DNA from 2 places in the Rothia sp. HMSC069C04 genome. Region 2 is predicted to be linked to the other one. Evidence: predicted binding sites of a transcription regulator. Region 2 holds the regulator's gene; the other holds the start of a gene.
What was found. Region 2 encodes LexA, which represses DNA repair genes until DNA is damaged. Its sites were predicted from a motif close to TCGAACANNTGTTCGA; they were not measured.
Positions count from the first base shown of each region.

Region 1 (11,749 bases), on a different contig from region 2:
GGTTGCGGGGATTAGTGCATTAAAAATTGGGTTTATTTGCCACCTTTCGGCGAGGTGAGGGACAAATGAGTGAGCCAAGGCATAGAATAAAAGAGCATGATTCGTACAACTCGAAGGATGACAATGACGAAGAAGCCTTTCCCTTCCGACCTCGAAATCGCACTTGCCGCCGATCTTTGGCCTATTAACAAGATCGCAGCAGACAACGGCATCAGCGAAGATCGCCTTGAACCCTACGGCAAGTATGTCGCTAAGGTCCTCCTCGACGAAACCACCAACGCAGAGACCGCCCGCAAGCGCGGCTCCAAGTACATCGTGGTTACCGCAGTCACCCCCACCCCGCTCGGTGAAGGTAAGACCGCAACCTCCGTCTCCCTCGCACAGGGCTTCGCCCAGACCGGCCGCAAGGCAATCCTGGCTCTGCGTCAGCCCGCAATGGGCCCGACCTTCGGCATCAAGGGCGGCGCAGCAGGCGGCGGCTACTCCCAGATCGTTCCCATGGAGAAGCTGAACCTGCACCTGACCGGCGACTTCCACGCCGTCACCGCAGCGCACAACCTGCTTGCCGCCATGATCGACAACCACCTGCACCACGGCAACGAGCTGCGCATCGACCCGCGCGCAATCGAGTGGCGCCGCGTTATCGACATGAACGACCGCTCCCTGCGCAACATCGTCGTGGGCCTGGGCGAACGCATGGACGGCGTGGTCCGCGAGACCGGTTTCGACATCACCAGCGCCTCCGAAATCATGGTGATTCTCTCGCTGGCAACCTCCTTCAAGGACCTGCGCGAGCGCCTGGCAAAGATCGTGATCGGCCTGAACTACGACGGCGAGCCCGTCACCGCAGCCGACCTGAAGGCTGACGGCGCAATGTCCGTCATCCTGGCAGACGCAATCAACCCGAACCTGCTGCAGACCCTGGAGCACACCCCCGCGCTGATTCACGCGGGCCCCTTCGGTAACATCGCAACCGGTAACTCCTCCGTGGTCGCAGACTACGTTGGTCTGGAGTACTCCGACTACGTGATTACCGAGGCTGGCTTCGGTGCCGACATGGGTGCGGAGCGTTTCTTCAACGTCAAGTGCCGCGTTTCCGGCCTGAAGCCGGACGCAGCAGTGCTCGTCGTGACCGTGCGCTCCCTGAAGTCCCACTCCGGCCTGTACAAGATCGTTCCGGGCAAGCCCCTGCCCGAAGGCATGCTGCAGGAAAGCCCCTCCGACGTGGAGAAGGGTGCAGAGAACCTGAAGAAGCACATCGAGATTGTGCGCAACTTCGGTGTTCAGCCGGTCGTGGCAATCAACGCCTTCCCGACCGACTTCGAGTCCGAGCACGAGACCATCCGTCGTATCGCTGAGGAAGCTGGCGCTCGCGTCGCTATCCACCGCGGTGTGGCTGAGGGTGGTAAGGGCACCACCGACCTGGCGGACGTGGTTGCTGAGGCATGTGACGACGTTTCGGATCTGAAGTACACCTACGATCTTGAGGACTCCATCGAGACCAAGATTGAGAAGGTTGCGACCAAGGTCTACGGCGCGGACGGCATCTCCATCGCTCCCGCCGCCGCTAAGCAGCTGAAGCGTTTTGCTGAGCTGGGCTACTCGCACCTGCCCGTGGTTATCGCGAAGACCCACCTGTCCATCTCTTCGGATGCAACTCTGAAGGGCGCACCGACCGGCTGGACCCTGCCCGTGCGCGAGGTTCGCCTGGCTGCAGGTGCTGGCTACGTCTACGCTATCTGCGGCACCATGCGCACCATGCCGGGTCTGAGCAAGAGCCCCGCAGCTGAGCGCATCGGCTTCGACGAGAACGGCGTGATGGTCGGCCTGTCCTAAAGCGGCTGTTCCAGCTGATTTATAGCTAGTGGAGGCGGCGCTCCTTCCCCACAGCGGGGGAGGGGCGCCGCCTTTGCTGTGCCCTATGGTGCTCTCTGTAGTGATTATAAGGGGAAGTAGAGTACCTGAAAACGGGGGAGTGAAGGATTCTGAAACCCCTGGTGGAGGGGTCTTTCAACCTTTCATTGAGGCTTCTAGAGCGCCTGTTTTGAGGGTGAAATTGGTACGTGCTGGTTAATAATTGGGCTCTATTTGTGCTTAAAGGTCAGGTTTTATTAAACAATCTATAGAGGTTGATTTTTTAGTGACACACTGTCTTGCATTTTGTGAAAATACGGCATTGACTAGGTATTTTGCTTTTTGAAAGGGGTTTTAATGGGTGCACTCAGTGAACCTGAATGTGGGGCTGATGTTATTGTTTTGTAATAAAACCTCTACTTTAGGGGGTACCTACAGGGGTAAAACAGACCAATTGATTTTGCCCCCGTGCGAATAATTGTGCAGATTTTGAACGGTGAGCGGTACATTTTTTCCTACTCATGAAGTTGCAAGTACTTGAAGATACTTTCACCTTAACCCTCTACTTCCGCGGAATACCGGGCTAAAACTGGGTATTGAACCTTTGGGATTGCCGAGTGTGAAGCTTAAGTTAAAGGTGCACCGAAGTGCCAAAAGAGGGAAAATCTAAAATTATTTTGGGTGAAATAAGTCACACTAAAACTCGAAAAAAATGAAATTGGTACGTATGGATACCCTAAAAAACACCTGTTTTTATTACAGAATGATTACATTGAGGTGCGGGTCACTAAATCCCGCTCTCCGTACCAAATTGAGCGGTAAAACAGCCCCCAAAAAGTTCGCTACTATTGAGTCATCAAGTAATCGTGAGATTTCCAAAGTCCTCGGGTTGCTTGTGTTTGAGTGAGTGATAGATACCCCTGGGTGTCATGAGAAGCGACTGTGTATCGATGCGCAGTCGCTTCTCTGTTTAACTTTTGAATTTCGCTGTTTGAATTTCACTGGACCCTCAGCCGGGCGGAATCCAGTCGGAACCTAATCCGCGCTGAACCCAATCTGTACTGAGCGTGCTCCAGAATCTGTTCCCTGTGCATCCCGCACATGCATCCCGCACACATGCAACCCGTACATGTATCCCGCGCGTTCAACGCCGAATGCGCTGATAGGGGAGCGAACCGCATAGGCGCATGCTGTGCGGTCACAACCCCTACACTGGAACTATGACTACTTACCCCGAACCCACCCTCATCTTTGAGAACCCCGAACTGACCGTCCGTGCGTTCAGCGTCTCCGAGATGGACAACAGCGTCTACCTCATCACCATGCGCGCCACCGGCGAGCAGGTGCTCATCGACCCTGCAGACGACGCAGAAGAACTCTACGCTTTCACTCTCGACGCGCTCCTGAATGACTGCCCGCAGCTTGAACTGGCAGACGGCGAAGAACGCCGCGTGCGCGTCATGGAGAAGGAAGAGGACTTCAACTCCATCAGGCCCCGCGCAATCGGTCTGACCGGCATCCTGGTCACCCACGGCCACTGGGACCACATCCGCGCTATTAAGGAGCTCGACCACCTCACCGGTGCCGTGACCTCCGCGGGTGCAGCTGATGCCGCCGCTATTAAGGAGCAGGAAGACTACACCGTCGAAGAAGAGCTGACCGGCGGTGAAAGCTTCGACTTCTACCTCTCTGATACCGTCATCCGCGCCCTGCACGTGCCCGGTCACACCCCCGGATCCATCGTCTACACCCTCGAAACCACCTGGGAAGACGGCACTCCCGCAACCCTGCTGTTCACCGGCGACGCCCTCTTCCCCGGCGGCGTGGGCAAGACCGACTCCCCGCAGCAGTTCGGTGAGCTCTTCTCCAACGTGCTCGAAAAACTCTTCGGAGGCTTCGAAGACGACGCCATCGTACTGCCCGGCCACGGCCGCTCTACCACCCTCGGCGACGAGCGCCCCCACCTGGAAGAGTGGGGAACCCGCGGCTGGTAGGCCGCACTTGATGAATTGCGCCTCCTAGTCCACCTCATATAAGTACTGCACCCTCATGCCTTCACCCGCCGCATAATCCCGCTGGTGAAAGGCGTGAGGGTGTAGAATTTAAGTTCGAAGATAAGACGAAAGGATTTTCGATGACACCCCGCCCGGCACACGGTAGCACCGCACTCAAAGCGAACGATCTGACCAGCATCCGGGTTCAGGGTGCCCGCGAAAACAACCTCAAGAACGTAGACCTCACCATTCCGCGTGATGCGATGGTCGTCTTCACCGGCCTCTCCGGTTCCGGTAAGTCCTCCCTCGCCTTCGATACCATCTTTGCGGAAGGTCAGCGCCGCTACGTCGAGTCGCTGTCCTCCTATGCGCGTATGTTCCTGGGCCAGGTCGACAAGCCCGACGTAGACTTCATCGAAGGCCTCTCGCCGGCGGTGTCCATCGACCAGAAGTCCACCTCCAAAAACCCGCGCTCGACCGTCGGTACTATCACCGAAATCTACGACTACATGCGTCTGCTCTGGGCGCGCATCGGCCACCCGCACTGCCCCGAATGCGGCGAAGAAATAACCCAGCAGACCCCGCAGCAGATTGTGGACATTCTGCAGGAGTACCCCGAACGCACTCGCCTGCAGATCCTCGCGCCCGTCGTCAGCGCACGTAAGGGCGAGTTCGTGGACCTCTTCAAGGACCTGCTCACCCAGGGCTACTCGCGTGCCCGCGTGGACGGCGAAACCGTGCAGCTCTCCGACCCGCCCAAGCTCGCCAAGCAGTACAAGCACACCATCGAGGTGGTCGTCGACCGCATCGTCATTAAGGACGGTATTCACCAGCGCCTCACCGACTCCATCGAAACCGCGCTCAAGCTCGCCGACGGCCGCGTGCTCATCGACTTCGTGGACCGCGAGCAGGACGACCCCGAACGCACCCGCTCTTTCAGCGAAAACCTCGCCTGCCCCAATAATCACCCGCTGCAGATCGACACCATCGAGCCGCGCGCCTTCTCCTTCAACTCGCCGTTCGGCGCGTGTAGCGCCTGCGACGGCATCGGCTCTCGCCTGGAAGTAGACACCGAACTGCTCGTACCCAATCCCGACCTGACCCTCGGCGAGGGCGCTATCGCTCCCTGGTCGCAGGGCAAAGCAACCACCGAATACTGGTTGCGCCTGCTCGCAGGCCTGGGGGAGGAGCTCGGCTTCGACCTGAACCCCCCCTTCAAGGACCTGCCCGCCAAGACCCGCGCCGCCATTCTGGACGGCAAGGACTACAAGGTTGAGGTGTCCTACCGCAACCGATTCGGCCGCGAACGCCGCTACACCTCCGGGTTCGAAGGCGTGAAGGCGTACATCAAGCGCAAGCACGAAGAAACCGAATCGGACTTCGCCCGCGACCGCTACGAACAGTACATGCGCCAGGTTGCCTGCCCCTCCTGCGGTGGCGCGCGCCTGAACCCGACCATCCTTGGCGTGAAGGTTGGCGGCCAGTCCATCGCAGACATCACCGACCTGTCCCTGGCTGACGCGCTCGCCTTCGTGCGCGGCCTGCAGCTCAGCGCCCGCGAAGCCAAGATTGGCGAGCAGGTCCTCAAAGAAATTGACGCGCGCCTGCAGTTCCTGCTGGATGTGGGCCTGGACTACCTGACCCTCTCACGCTCCGCCGGTACGCTCTCCGGCGGTGAGGCGCAGCGCATCCGCCTCGCAACCCAGATTGGTTCCGGCCTGGTCGGCGTGCTCTACGTGCTCGACGAGCCCTCCATCGGTCTGCATCAGCGTGATAACCGCCGCCTCATCGAAACCCTGACCAAGCTGCGCGATATGGGCAATACGCTTATCGTGGTTGAGCATGACGAAGACACCATGCGCGAAGCCGACTGGATCGTGGACGTAGGACCCGGCGCCGGCGAACACGGCGGCGAAATCGTGCACTCCGGCAGCTTTGAAGAGTTGCTGAAGAACACCAAGTCCATTACCGGCGACTACATGGCTGGCCGCCGCAGCATTGAGGTGCCCGCATCCCGCCGCCCCGTGGACAAGGAACGTCAGCTGACCGTGCGCGGCGCCCGCGAAAACAACCTCAAGAACGTGACTGTGTCCTTCCCGCTGGGCGTGTTCACCGCGGTGACCGGTGTTTCCGGCTCGGGTAAGTCCACCCTCGTCAACGACATTCTGTACACCTCCCTGGCGAACAAGCTCAACGGCGCTAAGCAGGTACCCGGCCGCCACAAGAGCATCGACGGGCTGGAACACCTGGACAAGGTCATTCACGTGGACCAGTCGCCCATCGGTCGCACCCCGCGTTCGAACCCCGCCACCTACACCGGCGTGTTCGACCACATCCGCAAGCTGTTCGCAGAGACCAGCGAAGCGAAAATGCGCGGCTACACCCCGGGTCGATTCTCCTTCAACGTCAAGGGCGGCCGCTGCGAGGACTGCTCCGGCGACGGCACCCTGAAAATTGAAATGAACTTCCTGCCGGACGTGTACGTACCCTGCGAAACCTGCCACGGCAAGCGCTACAACCGTGAAACCCTCGAAGTGCACTACAAAGGCAAGACCATTGCCGACGTACTCGAAATGCCCGTGGAGGAGGCCGCCGAGTTCTTCGCCGCCTTCACTCCGATTGCGCGCCACCTGAACACCCTCGTGGACGTGGGCCTGGGCTACATTCGCTTGGGCCAGCCCGCAACCACCCTCTCCGGTGGTGAAGCGCAGCGCGTGAAGCTCGCAACCGAACTGCAGAAGCGCTCCAACGGCCGCTCCATCTACGTGCTGGACGAGCCGACCACCGGCCTGCACTTTGAAGACATCCGCAAGCTACTCGCCGTGCTGCAATCGCTGGTTGACAAGGGCAATAGCGTCATCACCATCGAGCACAACCTGGACGTGGTCAAGTGCGCCGACTGGATTATCGACATGGGCCCCGAAGGCGGTAGCGGCGGCGGCACCGTCATCGCCGAGGGCACCCCGGAGCAGGTGGCTCAGGTGAAGGGCTCGCACACCGGCGCGTTCCTTGCTGAGATCCTGAGCTAGCCGAAATCCTGAACTAGTCAAAAATTTGCCCTAGAGGAAACCTACGTGACTGATACTCAAGGAACCGAATCTGCCCGGGGAGCTCAAGCAACCCGTGGCGCTGTGAACCGGGGAGTCGTGAATCGGGGTGCCGTGACCACCCTGGACCGGGCGCGGCACATCCTGCACACCCAGCTGGAGGCGGACTTCTGCCAGGCACCCGGCTCGATTAGCCGCGCCCTCGAAGAGCTACGCGACTACCCGGATGCCGAGAGCCTGCCGCTGCTCGCCACCGTGCAGCCTCCCTCCGAGAAGATGGGTGCCGCACGCCGCCGCAACGACGACATCTGGGAGTTGCGCGTCGCCAACTACGCGAGCGTTGGCATTCTCTGCGCCAAACATCCGCGTGTGCTGGAGAAGGCGATTGACTACATGCTCGGCGACCAGTCGAACTGGTTGGGCGACTACGCGCAGCTTCGCCAGCTCAACGAACTGCTCACCCCCTACACCCAGCAGGTCAGCGGCACGAGTATCTACTACACGCCCGGCCGCGCCCTGCTGAACTCGGTCGTACCGGAGGGCGTGCAGGCGCAGGAGGTCAAGTGTGCCGTGCCCGGTGTGGGTATGATGCGTCGCGTTGACCCCGCCGAGCTGAAGGCAGCGCTACTTGCCGAAATCACCGGCGAGCGCACTATTCGTAGGGAAGCAAATGCCTCCGCCGGTGCCCTTGAGGTTGACCCGGAGGACACCGAGACGCGCGTAACCCGCCTGCGCGTGGAGCTGCTGGACGCTGAGCAGATTGAGCGTTTCCGCGGGGATAAGCGCTACTCGAACGCGCTGGGCTTTAGCGTGACCCGCCCGGATGTGCTGGTGCTCGCCGCATACCCGGTGGAAGAGGATGCAGCTGATGTACCCGCGGCGGGGGAGAGCGACCCTGCGCTCGCAGACCCTATCGCCCTCGTGGGTGTGAGCGACGATTCGCCGATAATGCGCCAAATCGGTATCGATGTGCTGCCCGCCTGGCGCGGCGCCGGCATCGCCAGCGTGCTGGTGCGTGATGCCGCACGTCTGACCCTGGCGGAAGGGTACCTGCCGTTCTACGGTACGAGCCCCTCGCACATCCTCTCGCAGAGGGTCGCGATGAACGCCGGGCTGGTGCCGACCTGGTGGGAGTACGTCTCGACCAGCCTGAATGACCTGCCCATGGACTAGGTTTGCTTACAGACTAGATTTGCCCGCGCTAGGCATAACGGACATGCGCAAAAGCCCCCGAGATTCAGAGTCTCGGGGGCCTTTTGTCGCTGGTTTCGCGGGGCTCAGGCTTACGAGGGGGCCTGAGTTTCACGCGCCGTGAATTTCGCGTGCTAGTTTCGCGGGGCGGGGGTAGAACCTGACCGGTTACAGCTCCGCGCCGTTGCTGGCAATCACCTCGCGGTACCAGTGGAAGGACTTCTTACGGTAGCGCTCCAGGGTGCCGGAGCCATCGTCGTTGCGGTCCACGTAGATGAACCCGTAGCGCTTGGACATCTGCGCGGTCGAGGCGCTAATCATGTCGATGCAGCCCCATGTGGTGTAGCCGAGCACGTTCACGCCGTCCTCGATGGCTTCACGCACCGCGCGCAGGTGCTGGCGCAGGTAGTCGATGCGGTAGTCATCCTCCACGGTGAGCTCACCGTTCACCTCAACCAGTTCGTCGCGGGCGCCCAGGCCGTTCTCCACGATGAATAGCGGCTTCTGCCAGCGGTCCCAATACTGGTTGAGGACCACGCGCAGGCCGGTCGGGTCGATCTGCCAGCCCCATTCGCTGGAGGGCAGGGTCGGGTTCGCCACGCCACCGAGGATGTTGCCCTCGCCGCGCTCGCCTCGTGCCGGGTCGCCGGTCGCGCAGGTGGACATGTAGTAGCTGAACGACACGAAATCCACAGTGTTCTTCAGGTCCTCGCGGTCCTGCTCGGTGATGTTCAGCTCCACGCCCTTCTCACGCAGGGCACGCAGGAAGTAGCCGGGGTATGCGCCGCGCACGTGCACGTCACCGAATGCGAAGTTCGCCTGTTCCGTCTGCATGGCGGCGAGTACGTCGGCGGGGTCGGGGGTGAGCGGGTAGGTGGGCATGGCAAGAATCATGCAGCCGACCTGCGCGCCGGGTGCCAGTTCGCGTGCCGCAGCGGTGGCGCGTGCGGAGGCGACCAGCTCGTGGTGCATCGCCTGGTACAGGTCTGCATCGCTGAGCTGATCCGCCGGGGTGTTAATGCCGCCGGACATGAACGGCAGATGCAGCATCGAGTTGATTTCGTTGAAGGTCAGCCAGTACTTCACGCGCTCGCCGTAGCGGGCGAACACGGTGCGGGCGTAGCGTTCGTAGAAGCCGATGAGTTCGCGGCTGGTCCAGCCGTTGTACTGTTCGACCAGGTGCAGCGGGGTTTCGTAGTGGCTGAGGGTGATGAGCGGCTCCATGCCGTGCTTTTCGAGCTCGTCAAGCACGCGGTCGTAGAAAGCGAGGCCCGCCTCGTTCGGGGTTTCTTCGTCGCCGCGGGGGAAGATACGCGACCAGGCGATGGAGAAGCGGAAGACCTTGAAACCCATCTCCGCGAGCAGGGCGATGTCTTCGCGGTAGCGGTGGTAGAAGTCGATGCCTTCCAGCTTGAGGTTGTCCTCGGTGGGTTCCGCGGTGCGCGGGTGCAGGCCGCCGGCGGGCAGCACATCCTGCAGGCTGGGGCCCTTGCCGTCTTCGTTCCAAGCACCCTCGAACTGGTTGGCGGCGGTGGCGCCTCCGAAGAGGAACCCGTCAGGGAACGCGCCGAGCGGCTGCGGCTCGGTCAGCGCCGGGTTGGAGTTGGGCAAAGAGGTAGTCTGGGCGGTGATGTGCTGGTCCTGATGCACGGCATCCTCCAAGGTGCTTTAGGTCTTTCTTCTACCCTAGCGGAGGGGGTGGGGGATTGCTAGGTTATGCGCTGTTTTGGGACGTTAGCGGGCGCGCAAAAGCCCGGTGTTCTCACACGAAAATTCACGTGAGAACACCGGGCTTTCTACAGCGCTTTTACGCTGAGCTAGGCCGCCGCGGGGCCTGCGCTATTAGTTGGCGAAGCCGAGCGCGAACAGCCACGCGGTACCGACTACGCCCCAGACGACGAGGTTCACGATAGCCGCCATGAAGCCGATCTTGAACCATTCGCCCACACTGAAGTAGCCGGAACCGTAGTACACGCCCGCAGGGCCGGAGGCGTAGTGGGTGATGCCGCCAATCAGGTTGCCCATGAAGCCGAGGAACAGCGCCGCGAACATCGGCGGAACACCGGCAGCTACCGCCGCACCGAGGAATACTGCGTACAGTGCAACAATCTGGGCGGTGTTCGAAGCGAACATGTAGTGGATGAAGAAGTACGCCAGAACCAGAATCGCGAACGCCATGGGCCATGCCATGCCGCTGACGCTGTGCGCCGCCTGCTGACCGATCCAGTCGACGACCTTGAGCTTCTTCAGGTGGTCTGCCATGCCGACGAGCACGGCGAAGAAGATGAGGGTGGACCATGCGCTGGAGTTCTTCGCCATGTCCTTCCATGTCAGGACCTTAGTCACCAGCAGAATTGCGATGCCGAAGAATGCGGCGCTGGTGGCGTCAATACCCAGGGCGGTGCCGGTAATCCACAGGACCAGCAGCAGCACGAAAGTGCCGAGCATAATCCATTCCTTGGAGCTCATGGGGCCCATTTCGTGCAGTTCCTGGCGGGCGTGCTCGGGTGCGTCCGGGGTCTTCTTGATGGTCGGCGGGTAAATCTTCGACATGATCCACGGCATGACAATCAGCGCGGCAAGACCGGGAACGATGGCGGCCAGGGCCCAGGTACCCCAGTCGAGGTTGATGTTGTGGTCGTGCGCGAACTTCTGCGCCAGCGGGTTGCCCGCCATTGCGGTCAGGAACATGGCGGAGGTGATGGTGTTGACCTGCGCCTCAGTCATGAGCAGGTAGGAGCCGAGCTTACGACGCGATTCGGGAGTTTCGTTGGTTGAGCCGTTGACCTCGGAGAGGGAACGGATAATCGGGTAAATCACGCCACCGGCACGCGCAGTGTTGGAGGGGGTGGCGGGGGCGAGAACCAGGTCGGTGATTGCCATACCGTAGGACAGGCCGAGGGAGGACTTGCCGAGTGCACGCACGAACAGCAGTGCGATGCGCTTGCCCAGGCCGGTGATGAGGAAGCCGTCGGCGATGAAGAAGGCGGCCACGATAATCCAGATGGAGGAGTTGCCGAAGCCGGTCAGTGCCTCGTTCTTTGCCGCCATGGTGCCGGTAATCATTGCGGCGCCCAGGCCGACGAGCGCCACGGACGGGGTGGGCAGCGGCTGCAGGATCAGGCCGAGGATGGTGCCGACGAAGATGGCGAGCATGTGCATGCCGCGCGGGTCGACGCCTTCGGGGGCGGGAACAAACCAGATGGCGAGGGTCGCTACGAGGATGATGGCAACGTGCAGAATCAGCTTGTTTCGCTGTTTGCGGGCTGCGCTCACCTCCTGGCCGTTCACCTCCGGATTGGATGCGGCAGCGGCTGCTGCTGTGTTGGTGGACTGTGTCATGTCCGTACTCCTTATGAAACGTACAGTTTGGTCCGTGGTGGGTGGTTCCGCCACGGTGCGCGTTTCTTCTGCGTTGTCATGCTGTGTTGTGTACTTATGGCAACGTGTGGGATGCCACGTAGTCTTTTAATCGTAATGGTTTGGATTCACGGAGTGAAGAAAATCGGCATAAAAAATGTGAATATGGCGGGATGTATTGGCGGCTGGGATTCCGCGGGGTATCGGCGATGATTTTGCACAGATTCAAGGGGGAATCGGTGTGAGGCGTAGCGGGCGAGTGCCGCCTCCTGAACTACTTCCGGGCTGCCTCTGGGGCGCCTA
Region 1 covers NZ_KV810746.1:43,719-55,467, reverse strand. The annotation lists gene HMPREF2879_RS06560 (formate--tetrahydrofolate ligase) at 124-1,836, shown strand; gene HMPREF2879_RS06555 (MBL fold metallo-hydrolase) at 3,075-3,848, shown strand; gene uvrA (excinuclease ABC subunit UvrA) at 3,989-6,877, shown strand; gene HMPREF2879_RS06545 (GNAT family N-acetyltransferase) at 6,923-8,068, shown strand; gene HMPREF2879_RS06540 (glycoside hydrolase family 1 protein) at 8,255-9,736, opposite strand; gene HMPREF2879_RS06535 (anion permease) at 9,929-11,428, opposite strand.
Region 1: the regulator LexA is predicted to act here: its motif matches at 3,951-3,966, upstream of uvrA (excinuclease ABC subunit UvrA).

Region 2 (11,749 bases):
GAGCAACATATCACTCATCTTTCTCTACCTTCTTCTACGCTTTAGATTTACGCTGTAGTTCTACGCTTCAGAGCCCTTAGTCGGATGCGCACCCTCAGCGTCCTTAGGCTCGGGAGCGTCCTCCACGCCTTCCTGCCACTCTTCTTCCGTATCGTTCATGTTCGAGGCTTCTGCCACCTCACGGCGAATATTAGTGCCGTCATTGAGCAGAATGAGCAGGCGGTTACCGTTCTTGAACTCCATGAGGAAGACATCCTCAAGTTCGACCTCAGCCGCACGCAACTGCAGGTACACCCAATCCTCGGTCTTGTGCGCATCCGCGATATCGCGAGTGACCAAGGTACCCTTCACAATCAGAGCAAAGTTCGGCACACCGTCGCCCTTACGAATCACACTCAGCACACCATTCGGCTCAATCTGAGCGAACTCAATGTCTTCCAGGTCGTAAATACCCTGCGCACGAAGGTCAGCAATCAGGCGCATCGGATCAAGAACCACATCTGCCTGCTGGAAGCTCTTAATATCGATATCACCATCCGTAATGACCGGCACGCGCTGCTCACGCACCGCCATATGCAGAAAACGAATCTTCGTGGTCGCCACGTTCAGCAGCTGAATCATGCACAGCGTAAACACCATGTAGATGACAAAGTAGAACAGGCTAATCTGCTTGCTGTACAACACGCCACCGAACACACCACCGATGACAAAGTTACCGATGGTATCAATCGGGGTCTGGTGCCCCGCCTGAGAACGGTGAGTCAGACGCAGGTACACCAAAAGAATGATCAGGCCAACGAAAATCTTTAGCAAACCATCAACGATCATCTCAACGGTCATAACAAAAATCTCCTAGAACTAAGCCCGGAAAATATCCGGCTCCAAATAAATGATGCGTGCCGCAGGAACAGCCTCGCGAATACGAACCTCAGCCGCGTCAATCTCATCAGCTACCGCACGACCAGTGTCAGCATCATGAATACGAATCTTTGCCGCCACCAGAATCTCCTCAGGACCCAGGTGCACAGTCTTAATGTGGATAATGCGCTCGCTATCGCCATCCTCAATCGCCGCACGAATCTTCGCCAAATCCTCCGGCGAAGCAGCCTCACCCAAAATCAGCGACTTCATCTCCACCGCAAGGAACACAGCAATAAAGACCAGCAGCACACCAATAGCCAGGGTGCCGAACGCATCCCACAGACCATTACCGGTCAACAGAGTCATACCCACGCCAAAAAGCGCGAAAATCAGACCCAGCAACGCACCCGCATCCTCCAGCAGAAGCACCGGAAGCTCCGGGTTCTTCGAAGTACGCAAGAAACGCATCCAGCTCTGCTTGCCCTTCAGCTCACGCGACTCCTTCACCGCCACGCGGAACGAATTACCCTCCAGCAGGATCGAACCCACCAGAACAGCCACCGGAACCCACTGCCACTCAGTAATACCGTGCGGGTCATGCAGCTTCTCATAACCCTCATACAGGGCGAACAAGCCACCCAGGGCAAAGATAATAATCGAAACAATAAACGCGTAAATATAGCGGTTACGGCCATAACCAAACGGATGTTCCTCATCAGCCTGCTTCTGCGAAGCGCGACCGCCCAGAAGAAGCAGAAGCTGATTACCCGAGTCAGCCACCGAATGAATAGCCTCCGCCAACATCGACGAAGAACGAGTCAGCGCAAAAGCCAAAAACTTCAGCACCGCAATACCCAGGTTCGCACCCAGCGCGGCAATAATCGCGCCCGAACCCGAATGACCAGAAGGAGCAGACATAATTTCCCTTTCTCAGCCCTAAACTAAAACTCTAAAACCCATGATGCTAAAGCGGCCCACCGCTGTACCACAGCCGTGAACCGCCCAAAACCTAGCGAGAAACGCCGCGCTGAGCCATCGCCGAAGCATACAGGCACACAGCAGCAGCCGTACCCACATTCAAAGACTCAGCCGAACCATAGACAGGAACAGCCACGCGCATCGTAGCGGCACCCTTCTCTTCAGCGTTCAAGCCCTGCGCCTCATTACCGAAAAGCCACATCGTCGGCTTAGAAAGATCAAAATTACCCTTCACGCCGGAGGGGGCATTCGCCTCCACACCGGCACGACGAGCCGCAGTGTACTCACTCAGCTCCTGCAGATTCACCACGCCGTAGCCGTCAGCAGCCAGCACAGCAGTACCCTGAGACTTCACATCCTCCGCAAAATCCTCCAGCTGCACGCCCTGAATAATCGGCACATGGAACAGCGAACCCGCCGTAGAACGCACCGTCTTCGGGTTATACAAATCCACCGAGCCCTTAGTCGTAATCACCAAGTCAGCACCGGCCGCATCAGCCACACGAAGAATAGTGCCCGCATTACCCGGATCCTGCACACGAGACAGCACAGCAATCAACTTCGGGTTCAACGCGCCCTCACCCCACAGCAGCGAGAACGACGCATCCACCATAAAGGAAACCGCAATAATACCCTGCGGGCTCACCGAATCAGCCATCGCCTCCAGCACCTCATCGGTCACCACACGCATAAAGACGCGGCGGCCCTCCTCCGGGGGGGGAGTGCCGTACACCTGCTCCAGCAGCTCGGCAATATCCTCTTGACGGTCAAAAGCCGCCTCCGTAACGTAAACAGCATCCAGAATCGGCTTCTTCAGATGCGCCTTCAACGCCTCACGCACAGCCTGCGGACCTTCCACCAGGAACTGGCCCTTCTTCGTACGGGCAGGGCGGGTACGCAGCTTCGCAATATCGCGCACACGATCTGCCTGCGGATTGGACATCACAACGGGGGTACTAATACGTTCAAAAAAGTTCACTCTTAAAGGGTACAGGCAAAGGCACACCCAAAAAACGCAGAACAGTCACCAGCGCCCCCCCAGATACGCAGAAAGCGGCCGCCCACACTCAAAAGTGCAGACGGCCGCTCACGACGCTTAAGCATCCTACCCCGAACCTAGATCTTCGAGGTAAGAACACAACCTAGGCTAATTAAGCCTTGGGAGCCGAGGTGTCCTCGGGCAGGTTGTTCTTAGCAATCTCAACCAGTGCGTTGAAGGCAGCGGGCTCGTTAACAGCCAGCTCAGCCAGCATACGGCGGTCAACCTCAACACCAGCAGCCTTCAGGCCCTGGATGAAGCGGTTGTAGGTCAGGCCCTGTGCGCGGGAAGCAGCGTTAATACGCTGAATCCACAGGCGACGGAAGTCACCCTTCTTCTTACGACGGTGGTCGTAGCTGTAAACCAGCGAGTGAGTGACCTGCTCCTTAGCCTTACGGTACAGGCGAGAACGCTGACCGCGGTAGCCGGATGCACGATCGAGAATAGTACGGCGCTTCTTGTGCGCGTTAACCGCGCGCTTCACACGTGCCACGTGTGTCTCCTTCGTCTTATGTCCTGAACAGCTCACATATCACGCTGAACAGGAGCGAGTCTTTAATCAGTGCGCACCACTATCGGTGCGCCAGGTGCAGAGAGTAAGCGTTGCTTACTTACCCAGCATCTTCTTGACAACCTTTGCCTGGCCGCCGGTAACGATCTGGTCAGAAGCCAGACGACGGGTCAGACGAGAGGACTTGTGCTCCAGGTAGTGGCGACGGTTCGCCTGCTGGCGCTTAACCTTGCCGCTACCGGTGAGCTTGAAGCGCTTCTTAGCACCAGAGTGGGTCTTCTGCTTCGGCATAGCTGCCGTTCTCCTTACATTCATCCCCCGCCACAACAGCGGGGTAGCTTAGTGGGGTTGAGCGATACACGCATCAGCCCCAAGGACCAAACGTGAGGCACCCCTGACGAGGTGCCTCGGAACCGGCACCGGGTGAACCCGCAACACCCACCCAACGGTGGAGGCGCGTGCCCATCCTAAAGTGACGACCCGGTTCCCTACTCGGCGGAAGCCTGTGCCTTCAACTCGGCAGGCATAGCGTCTGCCAAAGAATTAGTTACGGGCTTCGCCTTGGTCGTGTCAATACGCTCGCGACCCTTGCGACCGCCGGCGCCCTGCTCACGGCGAGCCTCTGCCTTACCGCGAAGCGGAGCCAGAACCATCACCATGTTGCGGCCATCCTGACGGGGGCGAGACTCAACAGTGCTCACCTCAGCCAGTTCAGCCGCCAGACGCTCCAGCAGACGCACACCCATCTCGGGGCGCTGCTGCTCACGACCACGGAACTGAATCATTGCCTTGACCTTGTCACCACCGGAAAGGAAACGACGAGCGTGTCCAACCTTGGTTTCGTAGTCGTGGGTATCAATCTTCAGGCGGAAACGGATCTCCTTCAGAACGGCATTAGCCTGCTTCTTGCGGGATTCACGAGCCTTGATTGCGGCTTCGTACTTGTACTTACCGTAATCCATGAGCTTGCACACGGGCGGCTTCGCGTTCGGGGCAACCTCGACCAGGTCGAGTTCGGCGTCCTCAGCCAGACGCAGAGCGTCCTTCAGAGGGACAACGCCTACCTGCTCGCCACCGGGACCGACAAGACGGACCTCGGGAACGCGGATACGATCGTTAATGCGTGGTTCGCTAATGACTAGCTCCTGTGCTCTGTGGGTTTCCCCGTGAATATTATCCGTTGCGGGCACTAAAAAAGCCCCCGCAGTTACACAAGCGGAGGCACAAACCAGCGTACGCCGAAAGCGGCGGACAAACCCGTTCACCTCAAAACTCGCAAGCTAACGCTTGCGGCGGTCAACCGGGTGGGAGGCATGCTCCACTTGCAAACTGCCTACAACGATACCGCAGAATCCCCGACAGACGCAAGGAATTAGACGTAAAACACCATAAAAATTGCGGGGATTCCTGCAGAAAGCCCACAGAAGCATCCACTCTTAAGGACGCATTTACCGAAACAAACGAAATATGAGATTCTAGGACTATGAGCACTGAAAACACGAGTTTCCGCTTCACCGCGGAAGAAGAAACCCCCGTACACGGCCACACCGAACTCACCGAAGAGCAGGTCGAAGCCGTCAACGAACAGCTGCGTGACATCGCAGACGTACCCGCCATCGAAGTCATCAGCTCCGCAGCCATCCACATGATGAGCGCCGCAGCCGTCAAGTGCGGCCTGGCAGCAGAGGAAAACGCCGACGACCTCAAGGACCTCGACGAAGCACGCAAGCTTATCACCGCACTGGCAGGCCTCGTCACCGCCGCTGCACCCGAAATCGGCTCCCAGCACGCAGCACCCCTGCGCGACGGCCTGCGCACCCTGCAGCTCGCCTTCCGCGAAGCATCCCCCTTCCCGGACGAGCCCGGCAAGGGCCCCGGCGAAAAGCTCACCGGCCCGGTGTACTAAACCAACTGGTGTACTAAGCCAGGACGTGCGCTAAACCAGCAGGCCTACTAAGCCATATCTGGTGTATGCCATCACGAAGCCCCGCATCCCTCGTATTGAGGAAGACGGGGCTTCGTCATATATAAAACCTATGCGGATAAGAAATCTACGCGGGCTAAAGCAGAGCGGTAGCTTTAGCGGGAGCCAGCGACCTCAAGAGCCTGTTCAAAACTAAAGTTACCCACATACAGCGCCTTGCCAAGCACCACGCCCTCCAAACCATAAGGCACCATAGAACGCAGCTTCACAAGATCAGCCAGCGACGCCACACCACCGGACGCCACCACCCGACAGGCAGTCTGAGCCAGCACCTCATCCAGCAGCTCCGCACCCGGGCCCGCCAGAGAACCGTCCTTACTCACATCCGTGACGATATAGCGGCGCACACCCGCGCTCTCCAGCCACGCCAGCGCCTCCGCCAAATCAGGCCCCGACCAATCGGTACCGCGAGCCACCGTCACCCAGCCCCGCTCGGGGTTATAACGGGCATCGAGGCCAAGAGCCAGAAGATCAGAATCGGCATAATGAGCCAGAGTGCCTTCAAGCCAGGAAGAATCCGCCAGAGCCGCACTAGTCACGTTCACGCGGTCCGGATTCAGGCTCAGGGCGCGCTCCAGACTCTCAGCATTACGCACACCGCCACTGACCTGAACACGAACCGGAGCGGAGCCCGTTCGGGTGTTCTCGGCACGGACTGCGGCAACCACCTCAGCCAGAACCTCGGTATTCGTGCCGCGACCAAACGCCAGGTCAAGGTCAACCAGGTGAATCCAGCGGGCACCCGCCTTCACCCAGGTCAGAGCCGCCTCAACAGGGTCGAGGCGTTGCTCACCACCGGACAGGGTGCCGCCCACCGGGCGCACCGCGTAGCCTTCAGAAATATCAACGGCGGGCAGAAGTTCAAGAACGGGCACAGACATTAGTTACCTCCCGCAGCAGTAGCGGAGTCGCCAGGAGACAGGCGACCGGTCGCCGCCAGGGACGCAACCCAGCGGCGCATAAACTCCGCCCCCAGCTCGCCAGAACCTACCGGGCAGAACTGCACCGCCGTCAGTGGACCGTTCTCAACCGCCGCGATATAGGCGGGCTCGGTGACAGTCCAAGTCACCGCCGGAGGGGCAATATATTCAATGCTCTGATCAAAAGCCCACTCAAAAACGCCGTGCTCAGATTTGAAGTGAGCCTCACCCTCAAGATCCTTGAGCAACGTACTATCGGAGGAAGAACGCAGGGCAGAAGCACCGGGCGCCAGGTCTCGGGCAGAAAGCTCCACGCTCTCACCGGGCCACTCCCCCATGCACTGCACCTGAACCTGCCCCATCTGCGGATGCTCCACCGTCACCGAGTCGAAGAGGCAGCTCAACGCCGCACCGGCAACCAGCACCGGACGACCGCCAGCAACACGGCGACCAATCACGCGCTCAGCGTCCTTAGCTTTCAGGTCTTCGTACGCCTCGAGAGAGCTCACACCGCCGGTCACCACCATGCCGTCAGCCTCACGCAGCTGCTCGGGCACAGCGGTCACGATAACGTCCGCCCCCGCATCCTGAAGAAGCTTCACCAGAGGACCACGAGTTCCGGGTTCCCCCAAAACGGCAACCACAGGACGAGCGGGCTGAGTGGTCTGTACAGATTCAGTTTCGACGGGTGTGGTTGCAGCGGGTGTGGGTTCAGCGGGAACAGGCATCGGTGCGCTCCTATTTCATAGGCTCAAGAATTCGACTCAAGCGCTCAGCTTGAGAGATAGCGGGTTCGGAGTCAAGACATCAACCTCATGCAGAAGCCAACCACGTACGTGTCCATGCTTAGCGCTGAGTCTGAGGAATTTCCAGACGCTGACCGGCATCAACAGAGGTGCTGGTCAACGAGTTCAACTCCATAATACGAACCACAGTATCACGGGTGTCACCCTGCGGATCCACCGCCTGAGCAATATCCCACAGGGTCTCGCCATGCTTGACCACAACGACGGTTCGAGTCACCGAAGCGTTCTCCACAGAAGCAGAAGCCGCCGGGCCAAAGAAGCTAATAGCACCGAGCACAATCAGCGCCGCCAGGGTCAGCAGAGGCAGGCCCTTCAGGAAACCGCGCGGAGTGCCAAAACGACGAATCGAAGCGGGAACCGCACGCAGAAGCTCGCCTCCCTTAGCCAGAAGAGCACTCTTCACGCTAGGCGCCTGTGCGGCAGAAGCAGCCTGCGCCTCAGAAGCTACGGAGCGAACCGACGCGGGCGCTTGGGCAGAAACAGCAGGTGCAGAAACAGCGGGAACGTGGGTAGGCTGGGCCACCTGCGCGGGACGGGGCGCATGAGCCGCACGAGAAGAGCGAACAGACTGCGAAGACGCAGGCACACGAGAACGCCCCTGCACGGTGCTGGCGGACGCAGTGCGGGCGGGGTGAAGTACCACCAAACCTGCCGGAAGGTGTGCAGAAGTGTCACGAGAAGCAAGAGGTGTTGCAGTAGTCATTGTGGTTCCTTTCTCTTAGCTCGCCCCGGGGTTACCTCGCGGGTCTAGCAATGCCGAGCGATACCCGCTCGGAGGTCCTAGTTGAGTGATAACTATGGAGTGGTGATTGTTAGGCGATAACTATTGGGTAGCTATTCTCTAGTTAGGTCAGAGCGCCGGATGCACCGGGTTGCGCTGGGTCGCCCCAACACCCCATCCCCTGCGCTCTCTCTTCGCCGGATGCTCCCTAGAGCATCCGGGGTAGATCGTGCGAAGAGAGAGGCAGAGGATTCGAATACATTCGAACACTCCTTCACTCGCCCCTCCTGGAAGACTCCGGGTCGAATCTTCGAATATTTTTCGAACATTCACCCGTAAATCCTGAATTTCAGGAGAGATTCAAGAGTATATACGAACTCTTGTTCTAAAGTCTAGCAGAGATGTACTAAAAATTTCTTCGAGTTTCGAAGAAAAAATCTAGAATATTTGTTTGAGTTTTTCGGTGTAGTGTTCTACACTGGTGTCAAGAGACGTTCCACACGCTCCTGATGAGTCCTACTCACAGCAGGTTTCTGTACCCGTTACAGCTTGGTTCTGTATCTAAATGCAGGTGCTGCTGACTGAGTTTTATAGGGCGGAGGCGCATACTCGTTGCCCGCGTATCGCTCCGGCACGGATAGAATTCCTCCACCCCCTGACGAGATAAGACCAATTTCAGCAGAACCAAAAAATTTTCAGGACACCATCGGAAAACGTGTGAAGCACCCATCCGTGCCCCGACCGGACTGTGTCTCAAACAGACTGCAGAGACCGGAATACAGAAATCGGGGCACAGACCGAAGGAAAAGAAATGGCAACAGCACCCCGTCCGGCGCTGACCGCGCGCCAGCAGAAGATTCTTGACGCGATCCGCACCGAGATTGAACAAAAGGGTTACCCGCCGTCCATGCGCCAGATTGGTGACATGGTGGGTCTTGCGTCCCTGTCTTCGGTCACTCACCAGCTCGGCCGTCTCGAGACCATGGGCTACATTCGCCGCGACCCCAAGCTCCCCCGCGCCATTGAGGTGCTGGATGAGAACGGCGTCGGCATCCACGGTAGCGCTTCCTCTTCCCTGCCCGAGCTGCCGAACTTCGAAGTCGGCGATGAGGACCTCGTACCCGTTCCCCTGGTTGGACGAATTGCAGCGGGCGGCCCCATTACCGCCGAGCAGTCCGTGGAGGATGTGCTTGCCCTGCCCCGCCAGCTGGTCGGTAACGGCAAGCTTTTCATGCTCAAGGTCAAGGGCGATTCCATGATTGACGCCGCAATCTGCGACGGCGACTGGGTGGTTGTCCGCGAGCAGCACACCGCAGACAACGGCGATATCGTTGCTGCTCTGCTCGACGATGAAGCAACCGTAAAGGTGTTCCGTCAGGTTGACGGCCACACCTGGCTCATGCCGCGCAACTCCAACTACGAGCCGATTATGGGTGACCGCGCAACCGTCATGGGTAAGGTCGTCTCCGTGCTGCGTAGTCTCTAGAAAACCACAGCCTCTAGAAGATGCAGTCTCTGAAAGACGCGGGCTCTAAACAGCCACAGCATCTCAAAGAAGCTGTTTTAAACAACACAGCCTCTAAAAGACATAGCTACGAGGCTTTTAGCTCTCTATAGAAATCACCCCGGTGATACGTAAACGTTCACGTATCACCGGGGTGATTTCTATATGTCTAAATTTATATGCCCAAAACGGGGCGGCGGCGCGGCAAGGAATGGATCTCGCCCGAGCTAACGCTCAATACTCGCCGAAAGACGAGCCAGCGCGCCGGTCACCGCGGCCTTATTTTGCGTTGACCACATCGGCGGCATCGCCTTCATCAAGAAACCGCCGTAGCGTTTAGTCGCCACGCGAGAATCCAGCACAGCCACCACGCCGCGGTCAGACACCGAACGGATCAGACGGCCCGCACCCTGCGCCATACGAATCGCCGCATGGTGAGCCGAAACCGCCATAAAGCCGTTACCGTGGTGACGGTTCACCGCCTCCGTACGAGCCTGCGCAATCGGGTCGTCCGGGCGGGGGAACGGAATGCGGTCCATCACCACCAGGCGGCACGAGTCACCGGGAACGTCCACGCCCTGCCATAGGCTCATCGTTCCAAACAGGCATGAGTCAACGTCCTCGCTGAACTCCTCCACCAGAGCCTTGAGCGAAGACTCACCCTGCAGAAGAATGTTCAGGTCGCTATGCTCACGCATGTACTCGGCGGCACGCTCAGCGGCACGCTTTGAGGAGAACAGACCCAGGGCGCCGCCCTCCGATGCCTCGCACAGCTCACGCAGACGCTCCAGCTGACCCTCGTGCACACCAAATCCCGGAGGCTTCAAATCTCCGGCAACGTACATGATGCCCTGCTTGCGGTAGTCGAAAGGTGAACCCACATCGATACTCGTCCAGCGCGGCGCACCCTCCCCTTGCAGTCCCAGGGCAGCGGTTGCAACATCAAAAGAGTCACCCACCGTCAGGGTCGCACTCGTCAAAATCACGGTGCGGTCAGCGAACAGGCCGTCACGCAACTGCAGGCCAACGCTCAACGGAGCGATATTCAGGGTCGCCGGGTCGGTATCGGAAGCAGCCACGTAGCGGCCGTTCTCCCAACCGCCCTGACGAGAAATCCACAGAACGTCCTGCTCGCCCGAAGCCTCCAGAATGCGGCTGCTCATATCGTGCACCTCAGAGACACGCGAGCGCGCCATCTGCAGGCCGGCGTCAACGTCCTGACCGTCCGGTTTGGTATCGGACAGGGCGGTGCGGGCGGCATCATTTACCGCAGAAATAGCGGTCAAAAGGCGACCGTCCAGGCCCTTCAGAAGGCCCTCGGCAAGACCCTCGAAAGCGGTCTCCAGGGTGCCGGCTGCCATTTCCAGTGCGCCGGAATCAGCCTTCGAATGCTTCTTCACGCTACGCGCCGCACGGTGAACCATCGCAACCGTCAAAGAACCAGACACGGCACCTGTCACGCGGTCCACCAGCTCATGAGCCTCATCAATAATGACCGTCTCATGTTCGGGCAGAACCTTCATGCCCTCGAAAGCGTTAATCGCCAGCAGGGCGTGGTTCGTGATGACGATATCAGCCTCAGCGGCACGGCTACGCGCCATCTCGCTAAAGCACTCTTCCACCAGCGGGCAGCGGCGGCCCAGACACTCGGCGGCGCTGACCGATACCTGAGCCCAGGCGCGGTCAGAGACGCCGGGCTTCAGCTCGTCACGGTCGCCGGTCTCCGTGCGGTCGGCCCACTCGCGCAGGCGCACTACTTCCTCACCCACGCGCGAGGTCGAAGAAGGCATGTCGAAGAGAGCATCCGGCTCGTCTTCCGGGTAGCCGCCCTCCAGCTTGTGCAGGCAGAGGTAGTTATTGCGGCCCTTGAGCAGAGCCACCTGCGCCTGCGACTCCGGGCGCGGCTCCAGCGCTTGTAGAAGACGCGGAATATCGCGGTTCACGATCTGCGCCTGCAGGGCAAGAGTCGCCGTCGCAACCACAATCGGCTGGTCCGACTCCCCCACCCGCGCCAGGGCAGGAACCAGGTAGCCCAGGGACTTACCGGTACCGGTACCCGCCTGGACCAGCAGGTGACGCTGCAGTTCAAGAGCCTGCGCCACATGCGCCACCATGGTGCGCTGACCGGCACGATTCTGACCGCCAGTGGCGGCAACCACCTCATCCAGCAGGGTCAGGGCATCCTTCGCACCGGGCAGGGTCTCAAGCTCCTGTCCGGTGAATCGGGTGCCGTCGGTCCCCGGTCCGGGCCCAGTTCCCGGGGTGTTTTTGGGCGCGTTGATGCTCTCGGTCACGCTCATCCGCCCTTAGAGAGCCTCAGAGTTAGAGGGCTGCTCGGAGTCAGATGCGGTCGCCTCAGTGAGGGCGTGTGCCTCCGCAAGTTCCTCTTCCAGGACCTCCAGCAGGTCGCCCTCCAGCACATACT
Region 2 covers NZ_KV810742.1:13,991-25,739, forward strand. The annotation lists gene HMPREF2879_RS05205 ((deoxy)nucleoside triphosphate pyrophosphohydrolase) at 1-18, opposite strand, end outside; gene HMPREF2879_RS05210 (DUF421 domain-containing protein) at 61-840, opposite strand; gene HMPREF2879_RS05215 (cation diffusion facilitator family transporter) at 859-1,779, opposite strand; gene HMPREF2879_RS05220 (TrmH family RNA methyltransferase) at 1,871-2,782, opposite strand; gene rplT (50S ribosomal protein L20) at 2,991-3,371, opposite strand; gene rpmI (50S ribosomal protein L35) at 3,486-3,680, opposite strand; gene infC (translation initiation factor IF-3) at 3,878-4,579, opposite strand; gene HMPREF2879_RS05240 (DUF1844 domain-containing protein) at 4,873-5,295, shown strand; gene HMPREF2879_RS05245 (HisA/HisF-related TIM barrel protein) at 5,469-6,254, opposite strand; gene HMPREF2879_RS05250 (type 1 glutamine amidotransferase family protein) at 6,254-7,021, opposite strand; gene HMPREF2879_RS09195 (LysM peptidoglycan-binding domain-containing protein) at 7,140-7,802, opposite strand; gene lexA (transcriptional repressor LexA) at 8,632-9,306, shown strand; gene HMPREF2879_RS05265 (ATP-dependent DNA helicase) at 9,552-11,624, opposite strand; gene hflX (GTPase HflX) at 11,631-11,749, opposite strand, start outside.